Regions from separate parts of the Paenibacillus sp. PvR098 genome, predicted to be linked through region 4. Evidence: riboswitches for the same ligand, from Rfam matches in the RefSeq annotation. Region 4 holds a riboswitch; each other region holds the start of a gene.
What was found. A riboswitch is a leader RNA that binds a small molecule or an ion and turns the genes downstream of it on or off. The one in region 4 is predicted to bind cyclic di-GMP.
Positions count from the first base shown of each region.

Region 1: linked by a shared signal. The riboswitch ahead of JOE45_RS00110 (FapA family protein) and the one ahead of JOE45_RS07270 (response regulator) in region 4 are both predicted to bind cyclic di-GMP.
Region 2: linked by a shared signal. The riboswitch ahead of JOE45_RS17655 (S-layer homology domain-containing protein) and the one ahead of JOE45_RS07270 (response regulator) in region 4 are both predicted to bind cyclic di-GMP.
Region 3: linked by a shared signal. The riboswitch ahead of folE (GTP cyclohydrolase I FolE) and the one ahead of JOE45_RS07270 (response regulator) in region 4 are both predicted to bind cyclic di-GMP.

Region 1 covers NZ_JAFIBU010000001.1:19,876-24,165, reverse strand. The annotation lists gene JOE45_RS00115 (HD-GYP domain-containing protein) at 1-122, opposite strand, end outside; gene JOE45_RS00110 (FapA family protein) at 119-2,023, opposite strand; cyclic di-GMP riboswitch class I at 2,126-2,216, opposite strand; gene JOE45_RS00105 (PAS domain S-box protein) at 2,399-3,301, opposite strand; partial or broken gene JOE45_RS23270 (DUF429 domain-containing protein) at 3,323-3,870, opposite strand; gene JOE45_RS00090 (hypothetical protein) at 4,278-4,290, shown strand, end outside.
Region 2 covers NZ_JAFIBU010000001.1:3,553,317-3,557,606, forward strand. The annotation lists gene JOE45_RS17640 (DUF485 domain-containing protein) at 1-163, shown strand, start outside; gene JOE45_RS17645 (solute symporter family protein) at 167-1,711, shown strand; gene JOE45_RS17650 (S-layer homology domain-containing protein) at 1,976-2,368, shown strand; cyclic di-GMP riboswitch class I at 2,498-2,581, shown strand; gene JOE45_RS17655 (S-layer homology domain-containing protein) at 2,674-4,290, shown strand, end outside.
Region 3 covers NZ_JAFIBU010000001.1:2,509,775-2,514,064, forward strand. The annotation lists gene JOE45_RS12435 (SDR family oxidoreductase) at 1-284, opposite strand, end outside; gene JOE45_RS12440 (6-carboxytetrahydropterin synthase) at 287-1,102, opposite strand; gene folE (GTP cyclohydrolase I FolE) at 1,135-1,719, opposite strand; cyclic di-GMP riboswitch class I at 1,793-1,881, opposite strand; gene JOE45_RS12450 (WG repeat-containing protein) at 2,532-3,134, shown strand; gene JOE45_RS24205 (WG repeat-containing protein) at 3,135-3,272, shown strand; gene JOE45_RS24005 (S-layer homology domain-containing protein) at 3,338-4,108, shown strand.
Region 4 covers NZ_JAFIBU010000001.1:1,449,280-1,453,569, forward strand. The annotation lists gene JOE45_RS07255 (ABC transporter ATP-binding protein) at 1-103, opposite strand, end outside; gene JOE45_RS07260 (GNAT family N-acetyltransferase) at 366-812, opposite strand; gene JOE45_RS07265 (metal-dependent hydrolase) at 829-1,521, opposite strand; gene JOE45_RS07270 (response regulator) at 1,676-2,035, opposite strand; cyclic di-GMP riboswitch class I at 2,227-2,307, opposite strand; gene JOE45_RS07275 (cation:proton antiporter) at 2,729-3,904, opposite strand; partial or broken gene JOE45_RS07280 (L-arabinose isomerase) at 4,093-4,282, opposite strand.

The sequences.
Region 1 (4,290 bases), 1.4 Mb from region 4:
AGAATGGAGGATGCAGGAAGAATTAATATTCCATACCGACTATATATATTTTTTTTCAACCTCTTGCCCAGCAAATGCGACATGTCCAGCAACGGAGTAGAAACTTTATCATCCACCATCATGCCAATTTACCGTTCGTCTGTTGATTTTGAATACCAATGGCGGAATAGGCCCGATTCTTCACCCATTCCAAATCAATCGTCTGATCCTCTATGCTATCGAAAACTTCAATACAGTAATTTCCTATGCACACTCTTCCAGAGCTCATGCTTTTTAACATAATTTTGGTCTTGGACTTCAGCACCGACGGCGCCCCCGTTTGACCACCCACCATCATCGCTGAAATGACGCCATCCGCTTCCAAACGAGATCCCCTGCATACAGCATCTTTATCGTAGAAAATAATATTGGCTGCCGAATACAAATCGCTTTGCAGAACTCCTTCTTTACGAATAAGTATGTCGCCGTTTGATTTGAGGGTCGATAAATGGCACTGCGCTAGATCAATCCGCACTTTAGCCTCTTGCATACTTCCGACGTGTTGAACGGTCTCCTTGAGTGAGTTCAGAATACCGAAAATGGTTGCTTCCGTAATCAGCTGAGGCATCCGCGACAGCTGAAGGAATCGCTCCAGCATGTCTTTCAGATTCAACCAAGACGTTTTGTCACGGAATCGAATGTTGACGATGACCGACAACGTTTCTTTGGCCTGTTTGGGAATTTCTTTAAACTTATTCTCCACCAAAAGTAAAATAATTTGTCCGTAATGAGGCTTCTGCCCCTTCTTCTCCACCATCTCAGTGAGCATCTTGGCTGCTTCAATCAGCTGCTCGAACTGGGACATTAATAATTGGGAGCCGTTGTATAATCGGTTATGGAGAACCCCGAAATAGCCCGAATACAGATTGCTTTTGATAGCATTTCCTTGAATACGGATACTCCCGGTTGCCGTAACGGTAGCGTTATAGACGCTGCCCGAGATATAGACGTTACCAAGCGATTCTATGATCATATTCTCCATAACATTTCCATAGACAATAATGTCGCCGGAGAATACGATATGGCCCGTTTCAATGTTAACATCGCCGGGAACGATGAACGCCTTGGTAATATCAAAAAACTTCGTCTGGTTCCCGGTGATACGCGGTCTTCCTTCGCTCATAGCGATGACGAAGCCATCCTCCCGTATTTGCACCCCATCTTTGGCTACAATAACAATGTCCTGGGGCTCCTTAGGGCGAATAAAATTCCCATAGACATCGTATCCAACAGTCCCTTCCTCGGGCGGTGTTTTTCGGGCGATCACATCTCCCGGAGTTACCGACGGAATGTTTAAATGACTTCTGTAATCTATGACTCCGCCAATCTCCACATACTGATTTTCCACTTGCTCCGTGAAAAATAGCTGCAGCTCCGCATCCTTCCCTGGAACAGGAGGCTTGCCTCGCGCGATTAGAACCGGCTCATATGTCGGATGCAGCACTTCTTCGAATATGGCGCCAATATTTCGATTTTTCACAATCGACAAACGGTCCAGCTCATGAGTAATATCATTAAGTTCCAGTTTATTTAAAATAATCGATTGGTCTTCTTCCGCTCTGAGAACCAAATGGGACGCAGGCTCACACTCACTGAGCTTCCATACATACCTGACGGGCGAACGCACAAGCAAGTGCGCTTGCATCCCATCCTCGGACACTTGGATTTCGAACAAAGCAGATTCTTCTACGGACCAAATCAACTTATCCTTTGATGTTACGGTCACCACACCGGATACCGTTTCTCCGTTCATAGTCAGCTTGACCGGAGGTATGGCCTCTATAGTAAGGGGGGATGTCGCGTCATCTTGGACAAAAATCTCATTTCCACTTACCCGCAACCAACCCTGACCCGTATACTCCCTTTGCTTGCTGTCGTCTTCCCCTTTGGCAAAATCCGAGAATTCAGTTTCATTAGGCGCAGAATCTAACGCCATGGATTTTATCATTTTGACCAAATCCAGTTCCGAAATAGAGTCGGACATCCGGACTACCTCCTTCCATCGGATCAAACGTTTGACGGTAAGACAAAAATACACCTTTCTCCAGCCGGGGAAAGGTGCATCGAATCATACGTTCCTCCCATTATCGGCGGCATGGCAGCCATAGTATTAGAATACTAACCTTAGGCCCATTGCTTTGCGTCCTTGCCTTTCAGCAAGTTTGCCATTATCGTAATGAAAAAATATTAATAATAATTAAATTATAGTCAATTGGGATGGCAAACATCAACATGTACATATCCAGAAGGGCTATTCCATTCTTGTGGTATGTAATTCGCGTGTTAATTTTCGCTAAAATTCGACACAAAGGTTAAAACCTTGCATTATTCTTCATTGTTTTTACATTATATTACATATCTACTCCTTCCAGAGGTCATTCAAATGGACGTCAAGCGCTTCCGCAATACATTGTATAGAATATTTGTGAGGATTTGTGATTTTTCCGTTCCTTATTTTGGAAATCGTACCGATCGACAGCCCGGTAAGCTCCGAGAGCTTGGTCACCGTTATTTGACGTTCCGCCATCAGCATCCTCAGCGAAAGGGCCATTTTGGACTGCTCCTGTGCTTCGTCCTTCGTAAGTCTTCTTCCGACAAACGCAATTCGGGTTACTTCCTGTCTACCATTCAGCAAAGGCTGAAAACGAAACTCCACTTCGGCTTTTTGATTGTTGCTCACCCACTCCATGCTCATACTAAAACCAGAGCCTGTCAATACGGCTTGGCGGAGCATGTGCCTTACTTGGAGCAAACTCCGTGACCCGACAAAAGAAAGAAAAGACTGCGAGACAAGATCCCTTCTCTTCATCTCCAGCAGTGGAGAGTGGAACGAGCAATCGACAAAACGAAATTTCGGCGTAAGCGTTCCTCTCATATCAAATCCGGACCCTTGACACAGAATCCATTTTTTATCGCTAACATCACGAACAATCATAATATAATAATGGGACCCGTCCATAACTGTTTCCCGTAAGGAAAGCTCCACGTCCATTTGAATTCCGTGTTTTACGGTCCAACATGCCTCTGAAAACAAGGTATCCTCATACTCAAAAAACTCCAACCGCTTCAGTACCCATGCCCTGTATTCGTTCGATAAAAAAGATAAGAAGGTTTCCTTCCAAAGCTCCTGTTTTGTATAGCCGATGATCTGGTAAAAAGCCGGATTTGCCTCTTCAATGGTCAAATGATGTCCATCCCATTTTAAAAGACAAATGCCATCCGCAGCTTTCTCAACCATAATGCTTACCCATTTATTCGGCATTACTCCTCCAACCTTTCGTCTTTAAGAAAAACAGTAATAGGAGATGGTTCGCCCCCTTCCATTGCGGTCCCAATCTCCTTCCCTGGGAACCTCCTTCAGCTTGCCCGCACTTGCACTTAACCATGCCGTTACGGCAAGTACCAGCGCATCGGCGATGTCATCACGGGCAAGCGCTTTGCGCGGGTTTCTGTGCATTAGCTCGGTAACGACCTCATCCGCTTGCCCATATACACCTCGCAGATGCATCATTCGTTCTTCAAATCCCGCCTTACTCCTCTTCCCGCTCTGCATCGGAGCTCGTCCAGGCTGCGAATCTTCGGTACGAGCGCCCAAGACTGACGCGATAAGCCGCGACCGCTGACCCTGCGCTGCAGTGCATTCGCATCGACATAGTCTGACGCGGTCAAGACTTCGCGTACCGGCGCGGGGAATATACTGGACGCCCGTCCAAGCTTCAAGAGCTGCCGCGCCAGCACGTCACAACGTCGCGGCTCTGTTGCGGCCGCCAGACCGATCAGCATGTCAATCAATAACAATCCCGCCTCCCGGTACGCTTCCCACAGGCTCATCAGATCGCCGAACACGCCAGCAATCCAACTCCCGTTGGCCGCCAGCCCACCGACACCCAGCCCGCGGCGCAGCCGTCAATTCCTACGAAGGATTCACTTTTCATAAGTTCCGCTGTTCCCCTAGTACGACATCCGGTCTTCGCCTGCACGACTTATACCATTCAGTCACCGCATGTATATTACCGTCCCTGCCCAGTTGATTACAGGTAAGCTTTATTGCATGGATAAACACGTCTTTAACACCCTTTTGCAGTTTTTCTTTATTATACATCCTTTTTCTTTTATCGGACATGCTGCAGACCGTTTATGAGGACAAAGATACAAGCCGCACATACACTTAAAACATATATATAATAGGGCAAATCATGTAAAGAGGAAATACGTTTGCTGGGAAGGATGTGAAAAAATTGGCGAATGGCA
Region 2 (4,290 bases), 2.1 Mb from region 4:
ACCTGCCGTCGGCTCGATTACTTGGGCGTGGGTGTTTGCTTTTGCCCAGTTCATTATGACGTGGGTTTTGTGCTCCCTCTATTCCAAGCAATCTGTAACCTTCGACGCGATTTGTGAAGAAATTAAAAAGCAAGTGCATTCTGTGGAAAGAAGGGCGGGATAATCCATGAATACAGCCTTCTTGCTGTTTCTCGTTATCGTTCTCGGCACGCTCGTGATTACTTATTACGCCTCCAAAAAAACAAAAACAACAAGCGAGTTTTATACGGCCGGCGGAGGCTTGACCGGCTGGCAGAACGGGCTTGCCATAGCGGGTGACTACATGTCCGCCGCCTCCTTCCTGGGTATTGCGGGAATGGTTGCGCTGTTCGGCTTTGACGGATTTTTCTACAGCATCGGGTTCCTGGTTGCTTATCTGGTTGTGCTGTATCTCGTAGCCGAGCCGCTTCGAAATTTAGGGAAGTATACGATGGCCGATATGATTGCCGCCCGTTTCGATCATAAGAAGATTCGTGGCGTAGCTGCGATCAATTCCATCGTCATTTCCATCTTCTACATGATCGCACAGCTGGTCGGTGCCGGCGGCCTTATCGCTCTTCTGATCCCAAGCCTCGATTACACAACCTCAGTGCTCATCGTGGGTGTCCTCATGACCGTGTATGTTGTTTTCGGCGGTATGACGGCAACGAGCTGGGTGCAAATTATCAAATGCGTATTGCTTGTCGCCGGTACGTTTATTATTTCGCTCATTGTTTTCGCCAAATTCAATTTCAGCATCGGGCATATGTTCGACGAGATGCGAAATGCTACCGCGCTGAAAGAAGCTTTTTTGAATCCCGGCAACAAATTCGGGAATGGACTCGATACGATTTCTCTAAACCTTGCCCTCGTGTTGGGGACGGCCGGACTGCCGCATATATTGATCCGTTTCTTCACGGTTAAAGACGCGCCTACGGCACGCAAATCGGTAGTCGTCGCCACTTGGGTTATAGGCCTGTTCTACGTGATGACCGTGTTCCTCGGCTTCGGCGCAGCGGCTTTCGTAGGTAAGGATGCCATTGTGAGCGCAAATGCCGCAGGCAATATGGCTGCTCCTCTCCTGGCTAGAGCCCTTGGCGGAGAATTTTTGTTCGCCTTTGTATCGGCCGTAGCTTTTGCAACGATTCTGGCTGTTGTCGCTGGTCTTGTGCTTTCTGCCGCTTCCGCCTTCGCCCACGATTTCTACAATCATATTGTTCGCAATGGAAAGGCGAACGAGAAGGAGCAAATCAAAGCGGCGAAACTAGCTTCCGTCGGCGTAGCGATCATATCGATCATTCTTGCACTGTTTGCGCAGAAGCTGAATGTCGCGTTCCTTGTAGCCTTAGCTTTTGCTGTGGCAGCCAGTGCCAATCTGCCGGTTCTTTTGTTCACGGTATACTGGAAAAGGTTCAATACAGCGGGAGCGGTTACAGGCATGATTGTCGGCGTACTCAGCGCACTCATTCTGGTAGGCATCAGTCCTAACGTCTGGGATCCGGTAGAAGGTAAAGCGATTTTCGTCGGCACACCGCTCATTTCGCTTACGAATCCGGGGATCATCTCGATTCCGCTAGGTTTTTTGGCCGCTTTCCTCGGAACCTTCCTTTCCGCGAAGCGGGATGATGTGAAGTACGATGAGATATTGGTCAAAGCGAATACGGGAATACAGGATTTGGCTCAGGCCAAATAAGGGTTGAGTTTTAGCAAGTTCTGTTCAAATACAGCAGCTTTGAGCAGCCATTGCCGTTCGATTGAACGGTGATGGCTGCTTTTTCTTTTCTTATCTTCAGTAACCTATGAGAGAGCCCCGACTCCCTGTTCCAACCTTGACTATTTTTCAAAAGAAAAAATATAGGACAACGGACGGGTATCGAATTTTAACGGCGTATTTACTAATTATATGGATATATAAAGTTAGTCCTATATTCCTGTTTTTATGATGGGGGGCAATGATATGCTGTCAAAGATTAAGGAGTGGATAGGTAATAAGGATCATCGAGAGACAAGGGGAATCCGGAAATATGTCCTGCCGCAAATCGACAAGCATGTTCAATGGATTCAACATACAAGCGATTTGAATAAAGTAAGCAGCGAACTGCAGATGAGGGTTCAGCAAGGCCAGGATGATACGATGATGATTGCCGTACTTCAAATGGAATTGGTTGCAGATGGCGAGGTCTATAGTGATAACTCGGACATTTCTGAATGGGCAAAGGCTGTAGTTTCTACCGCTACTTCAGCAGGACTAATGAATGGTTATGAGGACGGTACACTAAAGCCAAAAGGGAATACAACCCGTGCCGAAACCGTAACCGTAATGCTTAGAGCATTGAAGTTTAAAATATAGTGTAAAATCAGCCGGCCCCTCTAGGTCGGCTTTTTGCATAACCGCCTAATCGACATTTCAAAAAAATGTCGACACTTGTCAGATAACGGAAAACTGTTATAATGAGCTTGAAGCTATTTTTATAAAAAAACTTGATAAAGGCAAAATCATTGAAAGGTGATGACGCAAAGCTACAGGGGCTAAGGTTTTGAACTATGCCAGCCAGTTGCCGAGAAAGCTAGTAAAACACACAAGCTTATCTTTGCGCAGCGCAGATAAGCTTTTTTTGTGTTTTATAAGAGGTGTTTAGTCCAAGGAGGCGTATGATGAGAAAGCTTCGTTATGTAATGCAGGTATTCATGATTTCATTATTGGTGTTGAGTTTGGCAGGACAAAGCTTTGCGGCTGAACCGGAAACAACGGATTCAAGTGCAAATCGTAGTGCATTAAACCTTGGTTTTAATGACTCGGCAGAAGCAGCCTGGGCAGCGGAATCTATTGGGAAGATGAAATCCAAGAATGTATTGTCCGGTTATGAAGACGGCACTTTTCGTCCTAATCAGCCTGTTAGTCGTATTGAAGCCGTAGTTACGGCTGTTCGGCTCATGGGACTGGAAGAGCAGGCCAAAGCAAAGCCGGGTGATAGCAAGCTCCACTTCAAAGATGCTTCGATCATCGATAGCAATTACAGCTGGGCCAAAGGATACGTTATCATCGCTTTGGAGCAAGGCCTTTTCGATACTTCAGAAGAAAGGCTTCAACCGAATACACCAGCAAGCCGGGTTTGGGTAGCGGGCCTACTAGTAAAAGCTCTGGGGCTACAAAAAGAGGCGCTTAGTCAAATGACGGCCGTTCCGGATTTTAAAGATGCTGGAGATATTCCGGCCGGAGCGGTTGGATATGTAAACATAGCTGTTCAACAAGGCATTGTTAGCGGTTATCCTGATGAGACGTTCAAGCCCAATAATAACGTTACACGCGCTGAGATGGCTGCACTGCTCGTAAGAACCAATGACAACTTACTTGAGCAATCCGGAGCGGTCACCATCAAAGGAACAATAACTGCGTTGAATTTTGACCGTAATGTGACGGACAGTGTCTATTCCAGTACGTATGGTTCCATCGCAGTTCAAAGCTTTAATCAAGATTCATTTACCTATAAAATTTCGCCGGACCTTGCAGTTCCGTACAATCAGCGGTTTATTCCGGCATCCCAGCTCCTTGTAGGCGATGTGGTGTCACTGACCGTTGAGAATGATGTCGTGCTGGAAGCAAGCTTCATCAATAAAGAGACGGTTGATGAGAAGACAGCCGGAATCAACGAATTTAAAACGGATATCGAATTAACGTCAGGCAGTGAGATTGAATTAAAGTATAAGAATAACGATGGAAAGATACGTGCCGAGGTTGAAAAGAAAACCAAAGGTGAAAAAGGCAAGGAAAAACTGAAGGGAGACGAAGCGGTTCAAGCCGTAGAAGATTTCCTTAAACAGGCTGCGTTTACACCTCAAATGACGAAGCAAGAGATCGTCAATCAAATCTTAACAGCGCTGGAAGCGGAGATTAGCGAGGTTAAAGAGCTGGAAATCGAAATCAAGTTCTCGAACGGCAGTAAAGTTGAAATTGAATGGGAAAATGAAGACGAGAAGTCTGAAGAAAAGTCTCGCAAAGACAACAGAGATAACAGAGATAACAGAGATAATAGAGACAATAGAGACAATAGAGACAAGGAGCAACGGCCAGAAAAAGAAGCCAATGCTCACGGGATCGAAAAGTTTGAGTTAGAGATCGAGCTGTCCGATAAGCAGAAATTAAAACTCGAATATAAAGATGATGATGGAAAAGTCGAAGCTAAAGTGGAAAAAGATAAAGAGAAAGTATCCGGAGATAAAGCAATCCAAGCAGTAAATGAGCTTTTCGAACAAATGAAACTGTCTGAAACT
Region 3 (4,290 bases), 1.1 Mb from region 4:
GTACCTACTCCGGCACAATTGATCAGTGCGTCAATTCTTTTGAAATGCGATACCGCTTCTTTCGTAAATGTGTTTACAGACGTTTCATCGGATACATCCAAAGGTAATACTAATGTTCGCGAATTCATTTGGTCGGTAACCGATTTTAAATCTTCTTCGTTTCTTGCCCCAAGAACAAGATTCGCCCCCAGTTGACTGAGTAAACCTGCCGTTTCTCTACCGATTCCACGGGAGGCCCCTGTAATGGCAATAGTTTTCCCTTTGAGTTGTTCAAAATCAATCATCTTTATTCTCCTGGTCCATAATATTCAAAATAATTTTTTTCGGTTTCCCAAAGTCCGATCTTATAAAGTTTAGGAAGATGCGGTTGCAGCATGTTATAAATGACCAGAGCAACGACTTCCGAAGTCGGATTCAACTCTTTAAATTCATCTGTATCCAGGTTTAAATGTTTATGGTCGAACTTAGCAAGTACGACCCTCTCCACAATTTCATCCAGTTCAGCCAAATTCATAATCATTCCCGTGACGGGATCGGGTGTCCCTGTGACTGTTACGTCAAGGTAGTAATTATGGCCGTGTCCGTGGGGATTATTGCACTTGCCGAACAACTCGAGATTTTCTTCTGCCGTTAAATGATCGCTGTGTAAACGGTGTGCCGCGCAAAAGTGATACTTTCGAGTAAGCCGGGTCAATGAGCCCGCCTCCTTTTCCGAATATAAAAAGTCGTTTTCATGCAATCTAATCCGATGCAGTTCACATCCGTCAAACTGAGACTCAAGGGAAAACCAAATATACTCTACAAGGCTCTCCGTAGTCGGTATGTGAATTTGAAAATATGGGTGTTCGCGATCCAAAAATTTACCGTCGAGTTCCCGTTCGACAAACGAATTCACGATACGCTTAATGTCCGTTGTATTAACCACGATGCCCGTGCTTTCGTTTAACAATCCTTTGGCCATAACTTCAAGTTTATAATCGTGTCCGTGTCCGCTTGGATTATTACAAAGCCCAAAAATTCGGCGATTTTCTTCATCACTCCATTGCGGAACGCGATAAACATGGGTTGCGGAAAAATCGACTCTTCTTGATAAATAAAGCATAATGGTGTCCCCCGCCTCTGTTATTGAACGATTCAAATGCGCGAAATGGAACGGTCAAATTCTTCACATAAAGCAACGCTTTCGGTGAATATCCCTTTTTTCACCGTTGTCACTGTAGCAGTGCCAGGTTTTTTAACCCCTCTTGCACACATACATAAATGGGTTCCCTCAATCGTCACGATGACACCTTTTGGTTTCAGCACGTTTATAATGGCAGCTGCGACTTGCTGGGTCATTCTCTCTTGTACTTGCGGCCGCTGGGAAACGAGCTCCACTAATCTGGCAAATTTGCTTAAACCTACAATTCTTCCGTCCGGTATGTAACCGATATGGGCTTTCCCATAAAAAGGAATCAGGTGGTGTTCACAGAACGTATAATAAGTAATGTCTTTTACGGTTATGATTCCTTCATAATCTTCCTCAAACGTTGTGGTTAATGCCGTTTCGGGATTGACCTCGACACCGGCAAACACCTCCCTGTACATTTTTGCTACTCGTTTTGGGGTATCCAAAAGGCCTTCCCTGTTTGGATTTTCACCAATTTCCTCAAGAATCGCCCGAATGTTTTCTTCAAGAATATCGTTGTTTTTTTTAAAGTTGTTTTTAACAAGAGCCACTGGTTTTTTCCTCCTTAAATTTAAAAATCTAGTCCGAATAAGGGACTGGATTCGTGTATAGAAATCCTCCTAATTCGGTAACCCGGCTGCCGTAGCGTGTTACACGCCGTTGACCCTTGGCTTTGCGTCCCCACCTTTCGAATGGGTTGGCCGTTATCGTTAAGAAATGAATAGAATGGTGCACATGCTGATTGGACTATTAAAATAAGAACCTTTGTAACCTTTGTACTATCCATACGACTGTTTCAACTTCATTCGAGACTGGACTTCGATACAACGACCTAGGTATATAACCCTATTACAAAGTATACAATGACATCATTCGACAGTAACCGAAAAATAAGCCTTTTTCACGCACATTTCACCGCGTGAGTCACGCTTGAAAAAGCGTGTTTTTCACGTGTGGTTACTACGCGACTTACGCAAAAAAATGCGTTTATCACGCACTTTTTAATGCGCGATAAACGCAACCATGTAAGCAGTTCAGTACTTCAAAAACAGGCTTCCGTGCCTCCTCCGCATCTCCAGTTGCTCTTTACCAATGCTGTATGCTGTACATCGAATGATCCAAAATAGAAAGCTGCTTACTCGTTTAGCATGGCTTTATTGCAGAATATAAGCAATTTGGCTAACCTCATCGCAAAATCTAGCGCAAAGTCGGAGTCCATTAAAGATGATTTGGCTATAACGCCTATTAGCAAAATAATACAACAGGTGAGATTTATTAAGAACATTAACTTCGAAGGAGAGAGAGTGATGAAACGGTTAACGTGTTTGGTTTAAGCATTGCTGCAATGATTAACATGTAATCTGTGGTCTTCGCCGATGAAAAAGAAAGCTTCTCGATTGAGCAGGAATATACGAGTCTTTACGGCTTTAACGATGTACAAAATACATTTAGCGAAGGCATGGCTTGGGTTCAATTGTCCCGTTACGGCAACATGGGAGTCATTGATAGACAGGGAAATTTGATTATCGACGATCTGTTTTTGGATACGAATAAATTATTCAGGGTGTATATATTCAGCGAGGGATTAGCTCGTTATCAAAATAAACAAGGCGAGTGGGTCTACCTGGATAAGTACGGGAAGGAAGTCATTAAAACATCTTATGATGAGGTACTTAATTTCAGAGAAGGCCTAGCGGCGGTAAGAAAAAATGGAAAATGGGGTTTTATCGATAGGAAAGGGAAGGAAGTCGTTCAACCCCATTATGATGAAATACGTGACGATGATGGATACGGTATTTCTGTTGAAACCGCCGGATTTTATGATGGTCTATCGGCAGTAAATAAAAATGGCAAGTGGGGATTTATCGATAAGAGCGGAAAAGAAGTCATTCCACTCAAATATGACTGGGTGAATAATTTCCATGAGGAATTAGCTGTTGTTTCGAAGAATGAAAAATGGGGTTAGATCAATAAAAATGGTGATGAAGTAACTAAGATTGTTTACGATGATGCCGTGAATTTTAGTGAAGGAGTAGCAAGTGTATTACGTTTCAATAATATAGGTAACGGATATAACTGGATGTTCATAAATAAGAATCAATAGCTTCCTATCGTGAGGATAGTCCGGATGATATTTATGTTATCCTGGATAAGAACGGTAACCAAGTGGTGAATTTAGGGAAAAAGTACGCTCAGGTGGAAGACTTCAGCGAAGGCTTGGCTCGGGCAGAGAAATTAGATGGCGGAGTAGTTTTTATTGACAAAAATGGCACCGAAGTAACTGGGCAATACGCAAGGGCGCATAGTTCCAGCCAGGGATTAATCGGAGCAAAAATTAACCACGGTGATAATTATGGTTTTATTAAAAATCCATTGGATGTTCCTTCAACATGGGCATTACCAGAAGTTAGTTCAGCGACATCATTAAATCTCGTACCCATAGAATTAGATTATGGTTACAAGACAAACATTAATCGTGCGGATTTCAGCAAACTTGCATTGCATTTGTTATCGGTTAAAACCGGTAAAACCGTTGACGAGATGCTTGCTAACGCCGGTAAAAAGATAAACTACGATACCTTTGAAGACACATTTGATCCCACTGTATTAGCCGCTAATGCTCTGGGTATTATCGGAGGGAGAGGCAACAATAAACTCGACCCTAACGGATTCATTACCCGTCAAGAAGCGGCAGTCATGTTATCAAGAGTTTCAGGAATGTTAGGAATAACCAAAGGTACCAACGTTGTCACTTTTACTGATGAGGAAAACATGGCGAACTGGTCGATAGAATCGATAGCCCTTATGAGTTCAATTGTTGATAATACTAATCATGCAGCAGTGATGGGCAGCGTTGGCAACAATAAGTTCGGTTCCACCGAACATTTCACAAAACAACAAGCATTCATCACAATGAAGAGATTATTTAATGCGAAGTAGTTTGGGTACAAGACATTAGCCCCGTCAAGTAGATAGTAAGAAAAACAGAATAAATCTATGCGGCGGCCATTTCCCGTTATTCAATCGGAGAAAGGTCGCCTCATTTTTTTCTGGAAGCGCTCATTGTTATTGAACAAGATGTATTCCGTGATATACCTTTCAACCTGGGCTTGGCTATTTGG
Region 4 (4,290 bases):
GCAGAACCGCAAGAATAGCCATACTTTTGCGCTGAGGCCTCAAATAGTGCTGCAGCAAGCTGGCATATTCCCGGGCAGGTATTTTGCGTATAACCTTATTCATGTTCTCCCGCATCCCCCTTTGAGTAAAAACATTCTAACATAGGACGAGCCTAATTCACTATAGGTAGTGCGGGAAAATAAAAAGCCCCCGCGCGAAAGCTGCGGAAGCTTAATGAATGCAGAGTAACTCTGTTCAATTGTTGAGCTGATCAGCCTCAGAAGCCGCTACGCTGAAAATCATCCTTACAGCCGAGGCTTGTCCTTGCCGGACCGCTGGATAGACTAATTTTCACGCTAACAACGTTGTGCCGTCGGCTGCCGACCTACAAGAGCTTCTTGCGCATGCGCACGTGCCATATGCCCGCATCAATAAACGGCTCGGGCGAGATCGTCTCGTACCCGAGCTTACGGTAGAATGACTCAGCCTGCGTCTGCGCATCCAGGATGACCGCAGGAACGCCTTGGGCCCGAATGTCAGCCTCCATCGCTTGGATAAGCTCGCGGCCGATTCCACGTCCGCGATAAGACGCGAGCACGGCGATTCGCTGGAGCTTTGCCGTCTGCCCGTCATACATCCGCCAGCGGGCAGCCCCAACAGGCTTTGAGCCTTCGGTTGCAAGAAAATGCCGGCAAGCCATCCAAGAATCGTCGAACTCATCCATTTCGAGATCTGGCGGTACCTGCTGCTCTTCCACAAACACGTTTATTCGAACGGAAAAGCAGCCTTTAAGCTGCTCCTCCGTATGTACGAGTATGATGTTGAGATTCAAACTGCGACCCCCAAGTCTATTCTAGCATCCAGGTTTCGCCCGGCTGCATCGCTCTGCCCGTGATTCCCTTAGCTGTAAGGCTTTCCGCGAACGCTTGCGCATCCTGCTGGATTGGCGGGAACGTATTAAAGTGCAGAGGTACAACAGTTTTGGCTCGTAACCACTCTGCAGCTAGTGCCGCATCCTGAGGTCCCATCGTAAACACATCGCCGATGGGTAGAAACGCCAGATCAATTTGGTTACGCTCTCCGATCAGCTTCATATCGGAGAACAGTGAGGTATCCCCGCTGTGAAGAATGGTTAACCCGTTCCAGCGAATGATATAACCGCCCGGCATGCCTCCATAAATGATCTTCTTTTCTTCCTCAAGCACGATGCCGGAGCTGTGAAACGCTTGGATCATCTCGATGTCTGCATAACCAAGAGAGGTGCGGCCGCCAATATTCATAGCAAACGTCTTCGTCCCCTGCCAGCTCATGTACGTTGCCAGCTCGAAGGTAGCGATGACAGTGGCATCATTTTTCTTTGCGATCGGAACAGTATCCAGAATATGGTCCTGGTGTGCGTGTGTAAGTAAAATGTGCTCTACCTGTAGATCCTCCGGTTTCGTAGCGGCCAAAGGATTACCTGAAATGAACGGATCGATGATCAGAGAGTGCCCTCCGTGACTAAGCTGCACGCAGGAATGCCCATGATAGTGGATTTCCATAATTTTTACTCCTCCTTGGTATTGGAATGGATTGCCCATTCAGGCAAGCGCTTCATTCATTGTATCAAAGAAACGGCCACAAACTCAAAAAAGAAGAAAACCGGCTCCCCGTTCTTCTCCTCTTGTGGATACGATGCTGCAAAGCCTAATGCGTTCAGGCAAAAGCCTTCATTAAAGCCTCCCTGACGCGATCTTTGTTAAAGGGCTTGACGATAAAATCGATAGCGCCCATCGATACTGCTCGAATCAGAAGCGCCTGCTGCCCCATGGCAGACACCATGATGACTTTCGCCTCCGGATCCAACCTTTTGATTTCCTGCAGCGCGGTAAGGCCGTCCATCTCCGGCATGGTAATATCCAATGTAACCAAATCCGGCTTAAGTTCAGAATAAAGCGTAAGGGCCTCTACGCCATTACTCGCCTCGGCCACAATTTCATACCCGAATTCATCCAAGGCATTTTTCAGAATCATTCGCATAAATAAGGAATCGTCTACGATTATTATTTTTTTCACCCCGGATTACCCCCACTTGAATGTTGTATGTTCGCAAGGATAAACGGCTTCCATGACCTATAAAGGGCACGTGCGTTGGTCAAGATGATTCGTAAGACTCGTATGAACCTTGCGATATACATGCTGATTCACTAAAAAAGACCTCCCTATAGCCGTATGGGAGGCCCGCATCAGACGATATCCTCTGGTCCTTCGGCTGCTGGCGACTTAGTTAACACATTAGTCCCTTTAGCTTGCTTCCTTGACTTCCGTCAAGTTTGCCTTGCTCGAATGAAACCGATTGTAAAATGTATTATAGCATCCTATGTCGAAAATACAAGAGCGAAAACGCAGACCAACAGACCGTTATACGGCTTCCTTTAAATAGTTAACAAACGCATCCGGCTGAAGCGGAGCCCTGTAGTAATAGCCTTACACTTGGTCGCGCACGACTCAGATCTTGGTATTACTCTCTCCATCATACCACAAATAAACCGTATTGTCGGCCTGAGGGGTCAAAAGAAAAATAAGAGCGCTTCCAGCTTCGAAATTGAGAAGCCGGAGGCGCTGAAGGTGTTGAGAGATTACCGTCATATCGACGAGGTTCATGTTAAAGGGACAAGTCAACCAACTGTCAAGGCGGTTTGGTACCTCTCTGGGTGATGGAGCTTGTATGGCCGAGGCCATCCCACTGGCAAGTACCCTCAGGAGGGACTACATGCTCATTGTTTCTCCCTTGTTGCTCGCTAATTCCTTCTGTTCACCGAACAACAATTTGAGAAGCGGAGGTGTAATCAAGGTAGTCAGAATGACGACAATGATAACCGATGTGAAAAACGCCTGTGGTAGAAGATTCATTTCGAGTCCAATGGCCGCAATAATCAAGGCCACCTCGCCGCGGGATACCATGCCCGCTCCGATGCTTAAAGACGATTTCCAATTAAAACCGGTCACACGTGCTCCCAAGCCGCATCCGATGATCTTAGTCAATACGGCCATTACAGTAAGCCCGGCAATGAGCGGAAGCTGGTCCATAATCCCGTCAAAGGTTACGGAAACACCGATACTGACAAAAAACACGGGAACGAACACTGCATAAGCGATTGGCTCCAGCTTGTGCACGACTTCTGTCTTAAAATTCGTTTGGGCCACCGCGATCCCTGCTGCGAACGCACCGATAATACCAGCGATTTGCAGCGACTCGGCAAGGTAAGAAAAACCGAAGCAGACGATCAGTGCAGCAGTAATGACCGTTTCAGACACGCGCAGCGGTGCGATCCGTTTCATCACCCATGGAACGACCTTCCAGCCGAGAACAATGATGAGAGCAAAGAACAGTACTTTTTTGCCTATCAGCAGCCCTAAGCTGACGTCCCCGCCGCCCACAAAAAAGCTCATCAAGAATGCAAGCAGAATGACGACCAAAATATCGTCAACGATGGCTGCGCCAAGAATAGTAACGCTTTCTCTACTTTTTAATTGTCCCAAATCCTTAAGCGTTTGCACCGAAATACTAACGGAAGTCGCCGAGAACAGTAAACCCAGGAACAACGATTCGGCTTGCCCAAGCCCCATGAGTTGCCCTCCGTAGTATCCTCCAAGCAGAGGCATGATTATCCCTCCGACGGCCACTGTAACCGATGAATTCCGGTTCCGGTTTAACTCCTGGACATCCGTTTCCAAACCGGCAATAAACATCAATAACAAAACCCCGATTTGGCTGAACGCTTGCAGCAAATCTGAATTTTGGATCCATCCCAGCAACGCGGGTCCAATGAGGATACCCACGATGAGCTTGCCTAGGACAGCAGGCTGGCCAAGCCTTACGCAGAGGTCCCCTGCGAGTTTCGTGCAGACCAAAATGATTAATAATTGAAAGAAAAACAGCAAAGCCTACCACTCCCGTCATAATTGATTTGCAGCACAAAAGGAGCCTGTACAGACTGATTGCGTCTGTGACAGGCTCCTCCTAAGAACTGCTAATATTCATTTGTTGACTCTATTATTATAGCATTGGATATACTAATAATTCAAGAGTTTTATTCGTTTTAACGTAAACGCCATGCGGCATCGTTCAATCACAGTTCGTTACGGAAAGCTCGCGGGGAAGTGTGCTTATCGATGACCACGCACCCCATTCCCGTCATTTCCGCCCAGTCGGATATATGCACCCGCAGTAACGGTGTAAGAGAAGACCGTGTGATGGGCACCCCCCGCCAAAATCCAAGCCTCAGCCGAGTCCCGCAGCGACGGCTGCGGCTTACGAAGCTCAGCTT